Ciceribacter thiooxidans: one gene and its partner. The main gene of each other region encodes a partner of the protein of the gene in region 2 in a complex. Links are inferred from orthologs where the notes say so. Each region holds a gene or a part of one and is shown on either strand. Other genes may lie near its edges.

Region 1 (5,806 bases), 660 kb from region 2 along the record:
AAATAGCACCGTTACGGCGCCATTTGTGTGCACGGAAGAGGAAAAGACATGCGCAAGCAGCGCCACAAGATCTACGGCAACTGCCCGGTGGAAGCGGCGATGGACATCATCAGCGGCAAGTGGAAGGTGGTCCTGCTGTTCCACATCATGGACGGCACCAAGCGCTTCAACGAACTCGGCCGGCTGCTGCCGGGGCTCACCCAGCGGATGCTGACGAACCAGCTCCGGGAACTCGAGGCCGACGGCGTGATCGCCCGCACCGTCTATCCGGAAGTGCCGCCGAAGGTCGAATATTCGATGACGCCGTTCGGCATGACGCTCGAACCACTCCTCAAGGCCCTGTGGGTCTGGTCGGAGACCCATGTGAAGCCACGGCTTGCCACGGAAGAGTGAAGGCTCCTGTTTTCTCGGGAGAATTTGCGCTTGGTCAGTTCCGTGCCGCAAGCGCTTCGGCTATGGTGCCGCAGGATATTTCGAAGAGGAGTGCAGGCATGTTGGGACTGTTCGGCCGGTTCGTCGCCCTGATCGGGGCCGCGATGATCCTCATGCGCCGGGGCGGTGCAGGTAACGGCAAGCCGGCCCTCGGCGGCGCGCCGATCATCCCGGAAGCAAAACCGCAGCGCATCCCCACCCTCAAGATGCCGACCGCCAGGGGCTGGACCGAAGGCCACACGCCGACGGCCGCGCCGGGACTGAAGGTCAATGCCTTCGCCAAGGGGCTCAAGCACCCGCGCTGGATCTACGTGCTGCCGAACGGCGACGTGCTCACCTCGGAAGCGCTCGGCGTCGACGGCGGGCGCATGCGCACGCCGTTCGACTACGCGATGTATGCGACGATGAAGCGGGCGGCAGCCGTCGGCGACAGCCCGAACCGCATCACGCTCCTGCGCGACAATGACGGTGACGGCACCGCGGAGGTCCGCCACGCCTTCATGGAGGGGCTCAACCACCCCTTCGGCATGGCACTGCTCGAAGGGACCTTCTATGTCGGCAATACCGACGGGCTGATGGCCTTTCCCTATACCGACGGCGCCACCCAAATCGCGGCGCAGGGCCGCAAGATCGCCGACTTCAAGCCGGCCGGCCACTGGACCCGCAGCGTGCTTGCGAGCCAGGACGGCAGCAAGCTCTATGTCGGCGTCGGCTCGCTGAGCAACATCGCCGAACACGGCTTCGCGGCGGAAGAAGGCCGTGCCTGCATCTACGAGATCGACCTCAAGACGGAGAAGAGCCGGATCTTCGCCGGCGGCTTGCGCAACCCCGTAGGCCTCGCCTTCGAGCCGACCACGGGCGCACTCTGGACGGTGGTCAACGAGCGCGACGGGCTCGGCGACGAGACGCCGCCCGACTACCTGACCTCGGTGAAGGACGGTGGCTTCTACGGCTGGCCCTATTGCTACTGGGGCCAGACGGTCGACGACCGCGTGCCGCAGGCGCCCGGCCTCGTCGCAACGGCCATCCAGCCCGATTACGCGCTCGGCGGCCATACCGCCTCGCTCGGCCTCTGCTGGCTGCCGGCAGGCACCCTGCCCGGCTTTCCCGACGGCATGGTGGTCGGCCAGCACGGCTCGTGGAACCGCTCGACGCTCTCCGGCTACCGGGTGATCTTCGTGCCCTTCGAGAACGGCAAGCCTTCCGGCCCGCCGCGCGACATCCTGACAGGCTTCCTCTCGCCTGACGAGAAATTCTCCTACGGCCGTCCTGTCGGCGTGACCATCGGGCCGGACGGTTCGCTGCTGGTCGCGGACGATGTCGGCGACGTCATCTGGCGCGTGACGGGAGCGTGAGCGCGGCGGCTGCCGCTCACCTCACGGCAGGTAGCTGTAGAGCCAGTCGCGCAGGGTCTCGGGCAGAGTGACCGGCTCATCGTCATCCCTGCCGGTCGCCGCCCAGACGATCTCGACCTCCGCCGCGAGTGTCGCCTCGCGCTGGATGAGGATGTCGAAGCCGACCGATTTCATGCCGATCTTGTCGACGCGAACCGTGAGCTTCACCCGGTCGTCGAGATGCAGCGGTTGGTGCAGGCGGATTTCGATCTTGGTCGGCTGGAAGTGCGGCTCGTCCTCGAGCGGCGGGCGATAGCGCCAGAAGTGGCTGAGCGCGGTCTCGGCATGGGCGAGGTAGGCGGCATTGTGCATCCGCCCCGTCATATCGATGTCGCGATAGGGAACGATGATTTCCGTCACTTCGACGCGCGCGATGTCGTCCATGGCCTGCCTGCCCTCTCCCTCATGCCAGGGCATTTATACGTTCATTCGACGAGGAAGAACAAGGAGCGGCGGGAACGACGGCTTCTGTTGACAGTTGTCAATCGGTTCGGCGGAGTGGTGGCGCACCTCGCCGCGGGGTCATAGAATGGCCCGCGAAGACGAAGAAGGTTACTTCGGGCCGACCGGCCGAGAACATCATCTGACCCGGGGACGACCATGACCACACGCCTCTACGAGCACCCGGTTTTTCTGGAGCACCTGACGCCGCCCGGCCATCCGGAGCGGCCGGACCGGTTGCGCTCGATCAACATCGCGCTCGAACATCCCGCCTTCGCGCCGCTGCAGCGGAAGCAGGCGCCGCAGGCGAACGAGGATGCGGTGCTGCTCGCCCATCCGGAGGAACACCTCTTTTCGGTGATGCGGCAGATCCCGGAGGAAGAGGGCGAGATCAACCGGATCGAGACCGACACCTATGTCTCACCGAAGAGCCTGCAGGCGGCGCTGACGGCGATCGGCGGCGCGATGGCCGCCGTCGACGCCGTGATGGCACGTGAGATCGCCAATGCCTTCGTCGCCTGCCGTCCGCCGGGCCATCATGCCGAAAAGGCGAAGGCCATGGGCTTCTGCCTGTTCAACACGATCGCCATCGCCGCCCGCCACGCGATGCGCCATCACGGCGTCGAGCGGGTGGCGATCGTCGACTGGGACGTGCATCACGGCAACGGCACGCAGGACATCTTCTGGGACGAGCGCTCCGTGCTCTTCTGTTCGACGCACCAGATGCCGCTCTATCCCGGCACCGGCAAGAAGGAAGAGACCGGCGCCTTCGGCAACATCGTCAATGCGCCTCTCTCGCCGAACACCAGCAGCGAACACTTCCGCGAGGCGTTCAAGGCGCGCGTCCTGCCGGCACTCGAAAACTTCCGCCCCGACCTCGTCCTGATCTCCGCCGGCTTCGACGCGCACCACCGCGACCCGCTGGCGCAACTTAATCTCGTCGGTGAAGATTTCGACTGGGCGACGGGGCGGGTGATGGAAGTGGCGGACAAATTCAGCCATAACCGGGTCGTCAGCCTTCTCGAAGGCGGCTATGATCTGGAAGGCCTCGCCGAATCGGCGGGCATGCATATCATGAGACTGATGAAGGGTTGAGCATGACCGAAAGCGCCCCCCAGGCCGATCTTTCCGGCTATTCGTTCGAGAAGGCCGTCGCCGAACTGGAGAGCATCGTGGCGCGGCTGGAGCGTGGCGACGTGGCGCTTGACGAGTCGATCGCCATCTACGAGCGCGGCGAACAGTTGAAGAAGCATTGCGAAACGCTGCTGGCCGCCGCCGAAAACCGCATCGAGAAGATCCGCCTCGACCGCGCCGGCAAGCCGCAGGGCACCGAGCCTCTCGACCGCGAATAACACATCGGCACCCGACGGATATCAAGACTTCCGTCCGCGGACGGGAGACGCTTGTGCTTGCCTGCAATATCACTTGCCGGTTTCCAGTATTTCCGCGTCTATCGGCGACAAACCTTCCTGATGATGGGCTTTTCCCCTGCCTGATACTGGTTCAGAAGATACTATATAAGCACTTCTGGATTTAGCAGTTACGATGGCGCAAGACTGATTTTCGGAAAACCTTCTGCGTGCAGTTTGGTTTATCGATTCAACCCAAGTTAAGGGCTTTTCAACCATTCTATTGCAGAACAGCATTGCCTCGCAATTTTGCGAGGCGGGCGAGATGAAGTGGCCCCGCGCCGGCCGTCGCCTGTCGGAAGCCGCCCCCGAAAGCCGCTTCCGGCCGATCATGTTTTCCGATCACTGCCATCTCCGTATGCCGTCGTCCCCGGCGCACGGAGCCGTATTTTCAGAAGGAATTTCCATGAAGCGCCCTACCGTCAAGACCTCGCTGATCCTCAGCCTGGCGTCGATCGCCGTCATTACAGGCGGCCTCGCTTTTGTTGCCATCTCCGGCGTCTCCAGTATTTTCGATCGCGCAAGCGAGATTGCCGACCGGGTGCTGCCCTCGACCAACCAGGTGCGGCTGATGGACAAGGGCATGGTCGACATCCGGCTCGCCTATGCCCGGCACATCATGAACGTCACGCCGGAAGCCATGGCCGCCGTCGAAAAGGACATCAAGACCTATGTGGATTTCCAGCGTGAGCTGATCCGCAAGCAGAACGAACAGTTCATCAGTGGGACCGAAGAGCAGAAGCTGATCGGCGAGGTGACGAAAACCCTCGATGCCTATGTCCAGCACGGCGAAAAGATGCTGGCGCTTTCCCGCGAGAACAAGAAGGACGAAGCCAAAGCCGCCTTCTCCGACGAATTGCAGAAGTACGGCGACGCCAGCGACCAGGCGATCGATACACTGGTCGATTACTATGTCGAAGAGGCGGACGTGGTGCATAACGACATCAAGGCCGAGTTCGACTTCATGCAGGTCCTGATCGCCTCGGTGAGCGCGCTCGCCTTCGTCGTCGCCGGCGCGGCCATGCTGTTCACCGTCACCGGCGTCGCCAACCCGATCCAACGCATCACCCGCTCGATGCGCGGCCTCGCCGGGGGTGATACCGACGCGCCGATCCCCTACGCCGGCCGCACCGACGAAGTCGGCGAGATGGCGGGCGCGGTCGAAATCTTCCGTCAGGCAGCCATCGCCAACAAGCGCCTCGAAGCCGAGGCCGAACAGAACCGCCGTCAGGCCGAACTCGACCGCGTCGCCGACCAGCAGCGCGCCGAGGCGGAAGCCGCCGAACGCATGCGGATTGCGACCTCCGGCCTCGCCGCCGGCCTGAAGCGGCTCGCCTCCGGCGACCTCTCTTTCCAGCTCGACGAAGCCTTCGCCGCCGATTTCGAGGAACTGCGCCGCGACTTCAACCAGTCCGTCCAGCAGCTTTCCTCGACGCTGCAGGTCATTCAGGACAGCGTTTCGACCATGGACAGCGGCGCCCGCGAGATGGCGACCGCCGCGGAGAACCTCTCCAGGCGCACGGAGCAGCAGGCCGCCTCGCTCGAAGAGACCGCCGCCGCCCTCGACGAGATCACCGCCAACGTCAACTCCTCGACCCGGCGCACCGAAGACGCCCGCACCGTCGCCACCCAGGCGAACCAGGGTGCGGCGAAATCGGCCGGCGTCGTCGCCAGCGCCGAAGAAGCGATGCGGCGCATCGAAGGGTCGTCACAACAGATCTCCAACATCATCGGCGTCATCGACGAGATCGCCTTCCAGACGAACCTGCTGGCGCTCAATGCCGGCGTCGAAGCGGCGCGTGCCGGCGAGGCCGGCAAGGGCTTTGCGGTCGTCGCCCAGGAGGTTCGCGAGCTGGCCCAGCGCTCCGCCCAGGCCGCCCGCGAGATCAAGGGTCTCATCCACAACTCCTCAGAAGAGGTGGAGAACGGCGTGAAGCTGGTGCGCGACACCGGCGTGGCGCTGCAGGCGATCAGCGGCTTCATCACCGAGATGAACCAGCACATGGATTCGATTGCGACCGCCGCAAAGGAACAGTCGATCGGTCTTGCCGAGGTCAACACCGCCGTCAACTCGATGGACCAGACGACGCAGCAGAACGCCGCCATGGTCGAACAGTCGACCGCTGCAAG
Region 2 (5,689 bases):
CACATTGCGCTCGGTCAGTGCTATTCGAAGTGCTTCCTCAACGGCGCCTCGCTGACACAGGACCAGATCAAGGCGCAGGGCGGCAACTCTTCCCTGATCCACATCGACTGGATGATCGGTTCAGACAAGGTCGATATCGATGGCGTGAAAGCTGACGGAAGCCGGGTCCCGGTCATGCGCCGGGGTGAGTGGGCCTAATCGGCAACGCTCGTGGCGGCGGTAAGGGCGTTCCGTTTCGTCGCCACGAGAGCCTATATCTTAATAGTGATAGATGATCCGGCCGCCGTTCATCGCCGTCTGGATCCAGATGACGTTGTGCAGGGCGATGCCGCGGCGCGACAACGCCTCGCCGAGGGTCGGATCGCTTGCCGCTTCCGCCTGCGCCGCACGCATGAGTGCCGGTGAAGGATGCCGGACGAAGAGCGGGACATCCCCGTTTCTCCAGCGGTAGCCTGCGCCGACCTGCACCGCCGTGACACCGTCGTTGTATACCTTTCCGAACAGGATCGACGCGAGTTCGGCATCGCCCGCAAGTGCAGGCGTACCGACGGCCAGCGAAAGACCCGTGAGAATTATTCCCGCTATCCGCTTCATGATCTCATACTCCTCGAGCGACAGTCGGTTGCAGCGCCACCGCCTCAGTGTCCGCCGGCGATACGAATACACATAGGAAGTCAGGTGAGCGTTTAAATGGCGGCGGCGCAAGCCTTCGCGCCAAGCGACAAAAAGTCTGTCGCTGGTGTACGCTCGCATCACTCGCACGGCTACCGTCTCAGGACGCGGGTGCGGGCTTCGCCGCCGTCGGTGGTGATGCTGTCGCTCGCTGCGCCAGCCAGACGCTCGCAAGCACGACCACAAACCCGACGAGTTGTGATGGCGTCAGACCCTGGTCGAGAATCAGCCAGCCAAGCAAGGTGGCGACCAGCGGGGAAAGAAAGCCAAGCGATGACACCGCAGACGGTTCTAGCCGCACCAGACCACGAAACCACAGAATGTAGGTAAATGCCGCGCCAACCAGGCCGAGGTAAGCGAGACCGGCTATATTCAGGGATGAGAGTGCAGGCAATGGTGGTTCCAGCGTAAAGGCGAGAGGCACCAGAAGCAGCCCGCCTGCCGTCAGCTGCCAGGCCGTCGCCGTCAGACTCGATACTGGCGGGCGCCAGTGACGCGTCAGCACAGTGCCCGTTGCCATTGAAGCGGCACCGCCCAGTCCCGCGGCAATGCCAATCGGGTCAAGCGCCGCCTTCGGCGTCAACACCAGAAGGCCGACCCCGACAAGTCCGGCAAGGCCCGCGACGACGGCCGCCAGGCGCACCGGTGTCGTCAGCACGAGACGCGAAAGCCCTATGACGATCAACGGCTGGACCGCACCCACGGTCGCAGCAACGCCACCGGGAAGCCGGTATGCGGAGACAAAGAGCATCGCCCAGAAGATCGTAAAGTTGAGCGCGCCGAGCACCAGCATTCTCCACCACCAAGACCCGCTCGGGAGCTGGCGGACGAACGCGAGTAGGATGAGCCCCGCCGGCAGCGCCCGGAGCATCGCGACGGTTACCGGATAGCCTGGCGGCAGCATTGTCGTCGTCACGATATAGGTGCTCCCCCAGATCGCCGGTGCCACCGCGGTAACGGCAACTGTCGTGATCTCCGTCGATTTCACCATTGGATCCGCCTCCCTGTTCACGAAGCGGAATGCTTACGCCAATTTATCTTTATGGCAAGATATATTCACGCGCTTGTGAAGGCGGGCGAAGAAAGGCTCGATCATGCGACATATTCCATCCGTCGGTCCGACTTGGCGCGACGGATACCTCGTGCCGATCAGAAGAGGCTGCCTTGGCCGGCCGGTGGCTCGCTCTTTTTCGGAGACTTGGGCGCAGCGGGTGCTGTCTTCACCTCTCGCGCCGACGGGGGTGCGACGGCTTCCCCTCTCTCTCCCGTAACGGCCGACACACGGCCGTCGGCGAACTCTATCGCGACGGCGGTTCCCGTCGACAGTCCGGCGGCGCGCGAAATCGGGCGGTCGCCAGCATCGCGTATGACGGCATAGCCGCGCATCAGCACGTTCTTGTAGGAAAGCGACTGGAGCATGCGGTCGTGCGCCGTGATCGCATGCCGGCGCTGCCGGGTCTCCGCCATCACGGCGGCATCGGCACGGGCGACCAGCCCCGTCAGTCGGTCGCGGGCACGTCCTGTCTGCGACTGCAGACGCGACGGTATGGCCGTGAGCGCGGCATCGCAGCGGCCGAGGCGGGATCTCAGCCGATCGACCATGCGCTCCACGATCCTCTCGGTAAGCGAGGCGCGTTCGTTGAGGCGCTGGCGCCGCTCCGCGATCCGCCGTGCCAGAATGTCGGCGTTGAGGCGGGAGGCCGCACGTTCGAAACTGCGGCGTTTGTTCATCGTATTCAGTTCGAGGCTGCGACCGAGGCTACCCGCGGCTTCGTCGAAGCGGCGGCGCGGCAGTGCCAGCAACTGGTCGAGTGACGGGAGGGCGCGAGCGAGCGCCCTGAGGTTCTGGCGTCTCGATTCCATCTGACGACTGCTTGCACCTGCAAGCCGTGCGCCGAGGTTCGCCACCTGCGCCTCCAGGTCAGCTTTGACCGGTACTGCCATTTCTGCAGCACCGGTCGGCGTCGGCGCCCGCACATCCGCGGCATAGTCGATCAACGTCCAGTCCGTCTCGTGCCCCACGGCGGAAATCAGCGGGATAGCGCTTTCGGCTGCGGCCCGCACGACGATCTCGTCGTTGAAGCCCCAGAGATCTTCGAGGCTGCCGCCGCCGCGCGCGACGATCAGGACATCGGGACGCGGCAACGGCCCACCGGGCTCGATGGCGTTGAAACCGTGGATCGCGTTTGCGACCTCCTCGCCGCATCCTTCCCCCTGCACCTTCACCGGCCATACGAGCACGTGGACCGGGAAGCGGTCGGAGATTCGGTGCAGGATATCGCGGATGACGGCACCGGTTGGCGAGGTCACGACGCCGATCACCTTCGGCATGTAGGGAAGCAACTGCTTGCGGGCGGCATCGAACAGGCCTTCCGCCGCAAGCCGCCGTTTGCGCTCTTCAACAAGCGCCATCAGCGCGCCGGCGCCGGCCGGTTCCAGTGCCTCGATGACGATCTGGTACTTCGATGAGCCGGGGAAGGTCGTGACGCGGCCGGTCGCAATGACCTCCATGCCCTCTTCCGGGCGGTATTTCAGTTTCGAGAATGTGCCTTTCCAGATCACCGCGTCGATGCGCGACTTGTCGTCCTTCAGGGAAAAATAGGCATGACCCGAGGAATGAGGGCCGCGATAGCCGGAGATTTCGCCGCGCACCCGGACATGATCGAAGGCGCTCTCGATCGTCCGCTTGATCGAACCCGAGAGCTCCGACACGGTGAATTCTGTGAGATTGGTGGGCGAATCATCACTGAAAAAATTGGCCATGCAGGCTTACTAGCCCAATTGACGGCAAAGATCAGCCATCGAAGCGATGCATCGGCTGTCGAAGGCCGGTTATCAACCGCGCGGGCGTCATTCAGCCGGCAGGTCCACCTTATAGAGCCGGAATCCCGAGCCCTCCGCCTGCGGCAAGGCCACGAGATAAGGCGGAATCTCGCCACGCCCGAGAGCCGCATAGAGCCCGTCCGGCTTCATCGCCGCCAGGCGCTTCGTCTGTGCGTCTTCGGGACAATAGGCGATGAGACCGACGTTTGCCCCACGCAAGAAGGCGACCGCCTCGGCTGGAGTAGCAAGCCCGATATGCAATTCCGTCAGCATGCCTCCCTGATTGCGATGGTAAGGCGCCGAAAGCACGCGATGGGCGGTGAACCGCAGGATTTCGGAACCGCTGTCGGAGGGTGCCGCCACCGTCGTCGCCGGCAAGTTCACCATTGGCGCTATCGCCGTTCGGCTTTCACAGTCCGCGGATGCAGCCGTCTCGGTTTGCTTTGGTTCTCCGCTCCTTAGCCGGTTGGCGATGCCGTCCGTACCCTCGGCTGCGAGCACGCCAACGAAGGCCCACACGCTCGGCACCGCCATGAGGGCACTTCCGAGAAAGAAGAAGCCGATGCTCATGTTCTCCGGATCGGCATGCGCATGGCGGCGGAGTTCGGAAATCAGGAGCGCCAACGGCAGGATCGCCAAAAGATTTGCGAAAACAGCGCCGCGCACCTGGATCAGGGCAATTCCCCAGGCGGCCGCCACGAGGGCCAGAAGGATGGCGTGCAGTTCGACACGGTCGCGCATCCATATCCGCGAAAGGCAGACGAGCAGGGCGAAAAGACCGACCGCGTAGAACCCGCCGAATGTGCCGGGCTCGCTGCTCAATTCGCTGAGCACGGACTGCGCTTCGATCACATTGGAGAGCCACAGCCGGACCAGCAGCGGATCGAGATCGGCAAGAGGATTGCGCAAACATTGCGGCGCGAGAATAAGCGCCGTCGCGACGACGATCACGCCATCGCCGGCCAGCACGGCGAAACGGAACTCGCGGCGAACTCCGCTCGCCAGCAAGGCCGAAAGGAACAGCAGTGCACCGCCAGCCGCGGTGATCCCGTAATAGCCGATGGAGAGGCTGTCACAGGTGACTTCGCCGTAGCGGCTCGGCGGGACCGTGGCGAAGAAGACGACCGTTATACCGATGGCAATTGCCAGTGCGAATGCCCGAGCCGCGGCGGCGAATGCGCTTCCGTGCCAAGCCCACAGAACGGCGACAATCAGGCAGACGACGGCGACGATGGGCGTCGTCTCCGCCCCTATCGCGATCGCCGCGGCCGCAGCCGCGCCGGCGACGGCGAAGCTCCACGGCTTGTAGTCGGCGTCGACCAGCATTGCTGCCATTGTGGCGATGAGAACGAACTGGACATTGTGGTGGTCGATCGCTCCGGGCAGGAAGCGGTTCGACGTAACGACGAGAATGGTCGTCATCGCAAAGGCGATCTGCATGACTTGCGGGCCGCCCATCCGGCGGCCTGCGAGTCCCATCATCGCCAGAAAGGGGATGGTGAGCGACAGCGGCCAGGCCAGCAAGGCCCCGGCCTCGGCCACGCTCTCCGGCATGAGCTGCCGGAAGAACACAATGAGCCCAGCGATCGGAAGGTCGATCAGTCGCGACCAATGCATTGCCGTGCCTGCCTCAAGGCCCAGGCGATGCTGCACATTATCGAACCAGCCTTGTCCCGCGAGAAGATCGCGAACGACGACGAGGCGCATCACGTCGTCGTTGTCCGTTCCGACATAGTCTTGCGCGCCCGGCAGATTGAGAAAGGCGAGCGCGGAAACCGTCACCACCGCGTAGAACAGAAGGGAGAAGCTGTAACGCGTCCAAAGCGGTCTGCGCTCGTCGTTCGTGATGTCGATGGCCGCCATGCCGGGCTGCTCCCTCGTCGTCGCACCGGCGGAACCGGACGGCGGAAATTTCAGGTGTCACATGCGGGCGAAACCTAGCCTTAACCTTCTCAAGAAATAGTAAAACCGGGCCTCGGATAACCCGGAGCGCCGGCTGTGTTTTGCGAGTAACGAGTATGCACGTATCCGGGTCGGACGATCTCGACATTGCTGTTCTGCTGCCCTGCTACAACGAGGCAGCGACAATCGGGCACGTCGTGCGCAGCTTCCGGCAGGCCCTGCCGGACGCGCGCATCTACGTCTACGACAACAACTCCACAGATGGGACGGCGCTTCACGCGATGCTTGCCGG

The links.
Region 1: the proteins of xseA (region 2) and H4I97_RS12820 are in contact, whole or in part, in a cryo-EM structure (PDB 8TXR), measured with the Escherichia coli proteins. The link is inferred for Ciceribacter thiooxidans from one-to-one orthologs.

The regions. Positions count from the first base shown.
Region 1 is NZ_CP059896.1:2,607,614-2,613,419, forward strand. What follows is about bases 2,043-4,991. They hold H4I97_RS12820 (exodeoxyribonuclease VII small subunit), read left to right. Parts: upstream 2,043-3,364; coding sequence 3,365-3,619; downstream 3,620-4,991. Other genes in these bases: H4I97_RS12810 (acyl-CoA thioesterase), read right to left, coding at 2,043-2,210; H4I97_RS12815 (histone deacetylase family protein), read left to right, coding at 2,427-3,362; H4I97_RS12825 (HAMP domain-containing methyl-accepting chemotaxis protein), read left to right, coding at 4,083-4,991. In the rest of the region: H4I97_RS12800 (winged helix-turn-helix transcriptional regulator), read left to right, coding at 49-393; H4I97_RS12805 (PQQ-dependent sugar dehydrogenase), read left to right, coding at 456-1,787; more of H4I97_RS12810, read right to left, coding at 1,809-2,042; more of H4I97_RS12825, read left to right, coding at 4,992-5,806. UniProt on the Escherichia coli protein: Bidirectionally degrades single-stranded DNA into large acid-insoluble oligonucleotides, which are then degraded further into small acid-soluble oligonucleotides.
Region 2 is NZ_CP059896.1:3,263,599-3,269,287, forward strand. What follows is about bases 1,129-3,960. They hold xseA (exodeoxyribonuclease VII large subunit), read right to left. Parts: upstream 3,436-3,960; coding sequence 1,822-3,435; downstream 1,129-1,821. Other genes in these bases: H4I97_RS16135 (EamA family transporter), read right to left, coding at 1,129-1,663; H4I97_RS16145 (hypothetical protein), read right to left, coding at 3,523-3,960. Also shown: H4I97_RS16125 (aminopeptidase), read left to right, coding at 1-198; H4I97_RS16130 (hypothetical protein), read right to left, coding at 259-594; more of H4I97_RS16135, read right to left, coding at 773-1,128; more of H4I97_RS16145, read right to left, coding at 3,961-5,358; H4I97_RS16150 (glycosyltransferase), read left to right, coding at 5,514-5,689. UniProt on the Escherichia coli protein: Bidirectionally degrades single-stranded DNA into large acid-insoluble oligonucleotides, which are then degraded further into small acid-soluble oligonucleotides.